Regions from separate parts of the Sulfitobacter aestuarii genome, predicted to be linked through region 1. Evidence: riboswitches for the same ligand, from Rfam matches in the RefSeq annotation. Region 1 holds a riboswitch; the other holds the start of a gene.
The links. Region 1 has a riboswitch for cobalamin ahead of ACFSUD_RS17680 (CbtB domain-containing protein). Riboswitches for the same ligand answer to the same signal wherever they lie in the genome.

Region 1 (4,409 bases):
TGCGCGAAGGGCTCGGGAATGCCTTCACCGGAACGTCGAACTGCAAGATCGCGATGCAACGCGAGGTCGAGGCGATCGGGACCAACGCCCATGAGCTGCCGATGGTCTATGCCGCGCTGGCGGAGGATGACGCGGCCCTGGCGCGCGCGCCCTATGAGGTGCTCTCGGATTGGCATGACGAGCACGAGGGCAACCTGCGCATCATCCTGCCCGACACCTATGGCACACAGGGTTTCCTCGATAACGCGCCGGATTGGCTGGCCGGCTGGACGGGCATCCGGGTCGACAGCGGCGATCCGGCCGCGGCGGCGCGCATCGCCATCGACTGGTGGCGTGACCGCGGCGAGGATCCGGCCGAAAAGCGGGTGATCTTCAGCGACGGGCTCGACGTCGAGAAGATCCGCGAATTGCACCGCGAGTTCGCGGGGAGGGTGAAGGTCTCCTTCGGCTGGGGCACGTTGTTGACCAATGATTTCCGGGGTCTCGTGCCCGATGATGCGCTCGCGCCGTTCAGCCTCGTCTGCAAGGCGGTGGAGGCCAATGGCCGCCCGACCGTGAAGCTCTCGGACAATCCCAACAAGGCGATGGGCCCGGCGGCGGAAATCGACCGTTACAAGCTGGTGTTCGGTGTCGGGCCGCAGGATGCGCTGAAGGTCGTCGTCTAGCTGGACCCTTGCCGCCAATGCCCCGATGTCAGCGCAGAAGCTCGGTCATCGGAAAGCTCGCCCGGGCGATCAGACCTTCACACTGCCAGTCATAGGTCAAGGTCCCGCCGACGGCCCGGGTCAGGGACTGGATGATCTCCGACCCGCTGCTGCGCTCGGGCGTCACCACCTCCGGTCCGCCACGTTCCTGCCAGGTGATGCAGAGCTGCGGCACGTCCGCTTCCTCAATCCGGAGATGCAGGTCGATCTTCCCCTCGTAGGTGCTCAGCGCGCCATGTTTCACCGCACTGGTGGCCAGTTCATGCAGCGCCAGGGTCAGCGGCGAGATCAGATCCCGCGGCACTTCGGGATCGACCCCGCCGATCTTGATCTGACTCGCCCCGCCCGGCGCATAGGCCTGCAGGATCGGCTCGACCAGCGCCGAGAAACCGATGCCGAACTTGTCGGTACGCCCGATCGTGTCGAAATGCGCATTGCCGAGCGCCGAAATCCGTTCGATCACCTTGCTGGCGAAGACCGCGGGATTGGATTCCTCGCGTGCGGTCATCCGGACCATCGCGGACATGACATTGACGATATTGCGCAGCCGGTGCAGCAATTCGCGTTCCGCCAGCTCGCGGCTCTCGCGTTCCTTGCGCCGCCGCGCGGAAATGTCGAGCTGCGAGCCGAAGAAATAGACCAGCTCGCCATTCTCGTCGTTGATCGGCCCGATCTGCAGCGCGTTGACGAAACTGGTGCCGTCCTTTCGGTAGTTCAGGATCTCGACCGTATCGACCCGGCGTTCGCTGAGGATCTTGCGTACCGTCTCGATACTGTCCGGCGTGGTATCCGGCCCCTGCAGGAAGCGGCAATTCCTGCCGACGATCTCCTCGAGCGCATAGCCGGTCAATTCGGTGAAGGCCTGATTGGCATAGACGATGGGATTGTCGGGCAATGTCGGATCGGTGATGCACAGGGGCAGCCGGGCATGACGCACCGCCTGCACCATGATGTCGTCGAGCTGAACAGGCTTGCTGATAGCTCCGCCGTGAAGTTCCAGTTTGCTGTTCATCGACCTGCCGTTTTGTGTATCGCATATTTGAACGTCTCGTACCCATGGCGTCAACCTGAAAGCCCTCCGGCCTGCAATACCTTTGCCTGACTTTGCCCCGCCGGAAGCCCGGAAAACTTCCGCCGACTCCGGTTAGCATCGGTAAGGCGTCGTAAATCAACCTTGCCAGATCCGCTGCGAGATGTGTAATTGAAGGCGCTTGGTGTTCCGAAAAGCGCCTCCCGGGGCGTGGAACCGAAAAGGGAATTCAGTAAGGGCGCGAGCCCGAAGCCGAAGCCGCCCCCGCGACTGTAAGCGGTGAGCCGACGCCCCTCATGCCACTTGCCCCAAGGCAGGGAAGGCGGGCAAAGGCCACGACCCGCGAGCCAGGAGACCTGCCAGGCATGTGTAACGTGAAATGCCGTCGGGTGTGACGGCGAGGAGAATGAACATGACGAGCACGACCAAGACCCTGAGCCTGACCGGCAGCAAGCTGGTCCCGACCCTTTTCGCCGCGGCGCTGGGGCTGGTGCTGATTACCCTGACCGGCCATGTCCAGGCCGCCGCCCTGCATGACGCCGCCCATGACGTGCGCCACGCCACCGGCTTCCCCTGCCACTGAACCAATGATTTCCAGATTTGTGACCAGCGCGTTGTTCGCTGGTGCTGCAGCAGGCCTGATCGCGGGCCTGTTGCAGTTGGTTTTCGTGCAGCCGGTTCTGCTCCACGCGGAATTGTACGAAAGTGGTGAATTGGTGCATTTCGGGGTCGAGGCGGTCTCGGCGCATCCGGCCCTGCCGGGGTTCGACCCCATCCGCGACGGGCTCAGCCTGATCTTCACCATGCTGACCTATACCGGTTACGCGCTGATCCTTGTCGCGGCGATGAGCCTCGGCGAAGAGCGCGGGGCGGCGGCCAATGGCCGTTGGGGCATCCTCTGGGGCGTGGCGGGCTTCGTCGCCTTCCATCTCGCGCCGGGGTTCACCCTGGCGCCGGAAGTGCCCGGCGTCGCGGCCGCCGATGTCGGCGCGCGCCAGGTCTGGTGGTTCGCCACCGTCGCCGCCGCGGCGCTGGCGCTGTGGCTGCTGGCCTTCGGACAAGGCTGGCTGGCCTGGGCGGGCGCGGTGCTGCTGCTGCTGGCCCCGCATCTGATCGGCGCGCCGGAACCTGCGCAATTCAGCGGCCCGGTCCCGACCGAGCTCGGCGCGCTCTTCGCCGCCCGCGCCTTCGGTGTCGGCCTTGCCGCCTGGGTGCTGCTGGGCAGTTTCGCCGGGTACTTCTGGCAACGTGAAGGGGCGCGCGCGGCCTGATCCGCGCGCCCCGGCCAATTTCGAGGAAGGAAATCAGCATGGACAGGGCATTGGTCCTCTTTGCCATCGGTCTGGTCTTCGGCGGCGGCATCGGCTTTGCCATCGCCGCAGGCAATGGCATCACCTTCGATGGCCATGACCATGGCGATGCGTCGGCCCATGCCGCCGCCGCGACCGACGGGCAGGAATCGTCCGAACATGAGAAGCTGCACCAACGGATGCTGGAGATCAGCGCCGTCGATGCGCCGGAAGTCTCGCTGCTGCTCAACGAGGATCCGCTCTCCGGCTACAACCTGCAGATCAAGACCCGCAATTTCGAATTCGCCCCCGCCGAGGCCGGTCTGCAGAACGCCGAGGGCAGGGGCCATGCCCATGTCCATGTCAACGGCACCAGGATCGCCCGTCTCTACGGCCCCTGGCTGCATATCCCGGCGCTGCCCGAGGGTGAGGCGCTGATCGAAGTCACCCTCACCGCCAATGACCACCGCACCCTCGCGGTGGCGGGCAACCCGATCTCCGCCAGCGTTATGGAGATCGTGCAATGATGCCGCGTCGCTTGCCCGCTTGGCCGCTTTGCGCTAGGCCGCAGGCTGACGGCGCAGCCCTGAAGATTGGATATTACCGATGAATGTCACCCTCCATGTCTGCACCACTTGCCGTGCGGGCGAGCCGATCGAGGACGGCGCGCCGCGCCCCGGCGCGCAGCTGCACGCCGCCCTGACCGAAGCGGGCGCCCCCGAAGGCGTGCGCATCGTGCCGGTCGAATGTCTCTCCGCCTGTTCGCAAGGCGCCTCTGTGGCGCTCTCGGCGCCCGGCAAATGGACCTATGTCTACGGCCGTCTGCGCAAGGAGGACAGCGCCGACATCCTTGCCGGCGCCGCCGCCTACGCCGCCACCGACGACGGCCTCGTCCCGTGGCGCGAACGCCCGGTGATCTTCCGCAAGCAGAGCCTTGCCCGCATTCCCCCTCTGGAGCTTCCCGAATGACCGACCTCGCCAAAATCCCCGTCACCGTGATCACCGGCTTCCTCGGTTCCGGCAAGACCACGCTGATCCGCCACCTGATGACCCATGCAGAGGGCCGCCGCCTTGCGGTTCTGGTCAATGAATTCGGCACCGTCGGCGTCGATGGCGACATCCTCAAGAGCTGCGCGATCGAGGATTGCCCGGCCGAGAATATCGTCGAACTGGCCAATGGCTGCATCTGCTGCACCGTGGCCGATGATTTCATCCCGACCATTGAGGCCCTGATGGCGCTGCCGACCCGTCCCGATCACATCCTGATCGAAACTTCCGGCCTGGCACTGCCCAAGCCGCTGCTCAAGGCTTTCGACTGGCCAGCGATCCGCTCGAAGATCACCGTCGACGGGGTCATCGCACTGGCCGATGCCGAAGCGGTCGCCG
Region 2 (4,409 bases), on a different contig from region 1:
GCGCCTGATTGAGGTCATGCAGCGCGATCACCGAGGTCACCGGCAGTGCCCGCACGAGGTGCAGGATCGACAGCTGGTGGCGAATGTCGAGATGGTTGGTCGGTTCATCGAGCAACAGCACCTGCGGGCGCTGCGCCAGCGCGCGGGCGATATGCACGCGCTGGCGCTCGCCGCCTGACAGCGTGTGCAGGGGTTCGGCCTCGAACCCGATCAGATCGGCATCAGTCAGCGCGCGCCGGACCGCCGCTTCATCCGCAGTGCTCCAGCGGCGCAGCGCCGAGAGCCAGGGCGTGCGCCCCAGTTCGACCGCCTCGCGCACGCTGATCCGCTCGCGCGCCTCTGCATGTTGTTCCACCAGCGCGAGGTTCTGCGCGATCTCGCGGCGGCGCAGCTTTGCCATCGGCTGGCCATTGAGCAGCACCGCGCCCGCGCTTGGCGCGCGGATCCCGGCCAGCATCCGCAGCAGCGTCGATTTGCCCGATCCGTTCGGCCCGATCAGCCCCAGGGTTTCACCGGGGCGCAAGGTCAAGTCGATGCCCTGCACGATTTGCTTGCGGCGGGCCTGCCAGCCAAGGTTTTCGCAGGACAGGATCATCGCCCGGTCCGCCCGCCGATCAGGATCAGCGCGAATACCGGCGCGCCGATCAATGCGGTGACCACCCCGATCGGCAGCACCTGCCCCGGCACCAGCGTGCGCGAAATCACATCCGCCGCGATTAGGAACACCGCCCCCCCCAGCGCCGAGGCGGGCACCAGCCGCCCGTGCCTCGTGCCGACAAGGATGCGCATCGCATGGGGGATCACCAATCCGACAAAGCCGATCGAGCCGACGATCGAAACGATGACCGCAGTCATCAGCGCGGCGATGCCGATGAGGCCGAACTGCACCCGCCGCACCGCGATGCCGAGCGCAGCGGCGCTGTCGCTGCCGAAGGTGAAGGCGTCAAGCGCGCGGGTGTTGAACAGGCAGGCGAGCGTGCCGAGCAGCGCGGCGGGCACCACCAGCGCCACGTCGGGCCAGCGCACCCCCGAGAGGTTACCCATGATCCAGAACATGATGCCGCGTGCCTGATCGGCATTGGCGCTCTTGGCGATCATGAAAGCGGTGAGCGCGTTGAAGAGCTGCGACCCGGCGATCCCGGCGAGGATGATCACCCCGGCGATCTGCGTCCCGCTGCCGATGTTGCCGTCGCCGCCCGCCGCATGGGCCAGCAAGGCGACGAAGACGAAAGCCAGCAGCGCCCCGCCAAAGGCGCCGAGCGAGAGCGATATTGCCCCCCCGCCGAGGCCCAGCACCGTGACCGCGACCGCGCCCGAGGAGGCCCCTGCCGAGATGCCGAGCAGATAGGGATCGGCCAGCGCGTTGCGCAGCAGCGCCTGCAGCACCAGCCCCGACAGCGCCAGCCCGGCCCCGCAGCAGGCCGCCACGATGGCCCGCGCCAGCCGGTAGTTCCAGATGATACCCTCGTCGATCCGATCCACCGGAAACCCGGCACCGAGCAGCTTGTTGGCGATCACCTGCAACACCACGCCGAGCGGTATCGGCGTCTCGCCAAGCGCCGCGCCCGTCGCCAGCGCCAGCAACAGCACCGGCGGCACGATCAGGCTCCAGTGCCAGGTACGCCGACGCGGCAGGGGCAGGCTCGCCAGGCTCATTGGGTGAGATCGAACCCGGCCAGATCATCGGCCAGTTTCTCGAGCGCGTAGATCGCACGGATCGACGGGTCCATGGCATGAGCCTGCATGGCCAGGATCCGCCCTTCGCGCACCGCTGTCATCTCGCGGGTGACGGGGTCGGTCTCAAGGAACTGCCGCTTGGCTTCAAGCGAATCCGCCGGGAAGCGGCGCCGCTCCATTTCGGCGAGGATGATGAAATCGGGATCGGCCTTGGCGAGGGTTTCCCATCCGACGCTGGGCCATTCCTCGCGCGACTGCACGACATTGTCGAGGCCGAGCTGCGCCATCATATAGGCGGGCACGCCCTGCTGTCCGGCGACATAGGGATCGCTGGCGATCTCCGGCGAGGAGAACCAGAACAGCGCCGTGCTGTCGGAGGGCAGATCGAGGCTCTCGGCCTTTGCAATCGCCGCCGCCTCGCGCGTTCTGAGGTCGTTGAGCAGCGCCGCGCCCTGCGCCTGCGCATCATGGATCAGCGCCAGTTCGGTAATGCCGCGGTAAAGCTGCGCGGTATCGAAAAGCTCCGACCGGGTACCGTCGAGCCCGACGCTGTTGTCCTTGCTCGCGCAGTCGCTGGGCATCACGTAGGTCGCCACGCCGAGGTCATGGAACATTTCGCGGCTGGCGACGATCCCTTCGGGGCCGACATGCCATTCATACATCGCCGTGACCAGTTCGGGGCGTTTGGCGACGACGCTTTCAAAGCTCGGGTCATTATCGGCAAGCCGCTCGACCTGCGCATTCACCGCCTCGAATTCCGGCAGCACCGGGTTGAACCAGACCGAGGTGCCGACCACCTGCTCGCCCAGCCCCAGCGCATAGAGAATTTCGGTGGTGGATTGGCCGATGGTCACGGCGCGGGCCGGGGCCGCCTCGAAACGCAGCTCATGACCGCAATTCTCGAGCTGCAGGGGATATTGCGTCTGATCTGCCGCTGCAGGTGGCACGAACAGGGCATGCATGGCAGAGGCGAGGAGGAACGGTTTCAGCTTCATGTCAGGTAGGCTCCGGGTTGGCGGGTCGAAGCGGGGACGTGGAACGAGACGCCGCGACCGGTCCTGCCGCCAGCTGCGGTGAAGGGGCCCTTCCGGGGGGGAGAGGAGAAACCGGTCCATGACATGCCTTTCCCGGACACCCCGTCCGGATTGAGGGTTGCGCGTCGGCAGGTCTCCTGACTGACGGATCGACACCTTCTCCACCTTCCCGGGCAACGCGCCCAGTGGCATCATGGTGAAGGCTCACCGCCTACAGTTGCGGGGGCAGTCGCGCTTGCCGAAAAGAGTTCCGGTGCGCATTCCCTATTCATTCCCGAAGGAAACCGACGCGGCAGCAATGCGTTCTCGGCCCGGTTCTGTCAAGCCATTCCGACGGCGATGCCCACGCCGGGCAGGATACGGCAGGCCGTTCATTCACGGTCGGCGACGAAAGATCGCTCTTGCGGCCAGAGCCAGGTTACCTAAACAACGTCGCAGGAACGCTAAAGCGTCTCGCCCTATACAGGCTTTCGGCGCACCTCTATAAATCTAGACATAATAGCGTTCAACCAGACAAAAGGGAGGGTCCGGTGAACCCCATTCTGAGCATCATCCTGTCGCGGCTGGCGATGGGGATGGTTACCCTGCTGGTGGTGACGCTGGTGATCTTCTCCGCCGTCGAGCTGCTACCCGGAGACATCGCCACCGAAACGCTGGGCCAGTCGGCCACCCCCGAGACCCTCGCGGCCTTTCGCGCCAAGCTGAACCTCGATGAGCCGGTCTATGTCCGCTACGGCACCTGGCTCTGGCAGGCATTGCAGGGCGATTTCGGGGTCTCGCTGTCCAACCGGCGCCCGATTGCCGAGCTGATCGCGACGCGGGCGGGCAATACCTTCTTCCTCGCGGCCTATGCTGCCGCCATCGCAGTGCCGATCGCGGTGCTGCTGGGGATGCTGGCGGCGCTCTATCGCAATTCGATCTTCGACCGGATGATCTCCGGCTCGACGCTGGTGGCGATCTCCTTCCCGGAATTCTTCATCGCCTATATCCTGATCCTGGCCTTTTCGGTCTGGCTCGGCTGGTTTCCGAGCCTGGCCAGTGTCGATGCCGCCACCGCCTTCTCCGAGCGGCTCTACCGGACCTTTCTGCCCGCGCTGACCCTGACGCTGATCGTGATGGCGCATATGATGCGGATGACCCGCGCGGCGATCATCAACCTGCTGGCCCTGCCCTATATCGAGATGGCCGGGCTCAAGGGCATGAAACGCTGGCGGGTGATCGCGGTACATGCGCTGCCCAATGCGCTGGCGCCGATCATCAACGTCGTGGCGCTGAACCTCGCCTATCTGATCGTCGGGGTGGTGCTGGCCGAGGTGGTCTTCGTCTATCCCGGCCTCGGGCAGCTGCTGGTCGATTCCGTGGCGAACCGCGACGTGACCGTGGTGCAGGCGGCCTGCCTGATCTTCGCAGCCACCTATATCCTGCTCAACATGGCGGCCGACATCCTGTCGATCATCGCCAATCCGCAATTGCTGCATCCGAGGTAGAGACATGCATTACTGGCTCAGCCAATTGCGCGAGGCGCCGCTGTCGGCCTGGATCGGCATCCTGCTGGTCACCGGCTTCGCGATACTGGCGCTCTTCGCGCCGCTCATCGCGCCTTTCCCCGAGACCGCGGTTGTCGGGCCGCAATATCACCCCTGGAGCGCAACGCATTACCTCGGCACCGATGCTCTGGGGCGTGATGTGATGTCGCGG

Region 2: it holds a riboswitch for cobalamin, as region 1 does, so the genes downstream of both, ACFSUD_RS04910 (ABC transporter substrate-binding protein) here and ACFSUD_RS17680 (CbtB domain-containing protein) in region 1, are expected to answer to the same signal.

The regions. Positions count from the first base shown of each region.
Region 1 covers NZ_JBHUMP010000024.1:9,460-13,868, forward strand. Annotated here, with positions in the region: gene pncB (nicotinate phosphoribosyltransferase) at 1-665, shown strand, start outside; gene ACFSUD_RS17675 (PAS domain-containing protein) at 694-1,716, opposite strand; cobalamin riboswitch at 1,900-2,112, shown strand; gene ACFSUD_RS17680 (CbtB domain-containing protein) at 2,147-2,317, shown strand; gene ACFSUD_RS17685 (CbtA family protein) at 2,322-3,005, shown strand; gene ACFSUD_RS17690 (hypothetical protein) at 3,044-3,550, shown strand; gene ACFSUD_RS17695 (DUF1636 family protein) at 3,630-3,992, shown strand; gene cobW (cobalamin biosynthesis protein CobW) at 3,989-4,409, shown strand, end outside.
Region 2 covers NZ_JBHUMP010000003.1:90,935-95,343, forward strand. Annotated here, with positions in the region: gene ACFSUD_RS04900 (ABC transporter ATP-binding protein) at 1-595, opposite strand, end outside; gene ACFSUD_RS04905 (FecCD family ABC transporter permease) at 592-1,656, opposite strand; gene ACFSUD_RS04910 (ABC transporter substrate-binding protein) at 1,653-2,672, opposite strand; cobalamin riboswitch at 2,822-3,015, opposite strand; gene ACFSUD_RS04915 (ABC transporter permease) at 3,242-4,198, shown strand; gene ACFSUD_RS04920 (ABC transporter permease) at 4,203-4,409, shown strand, end outside.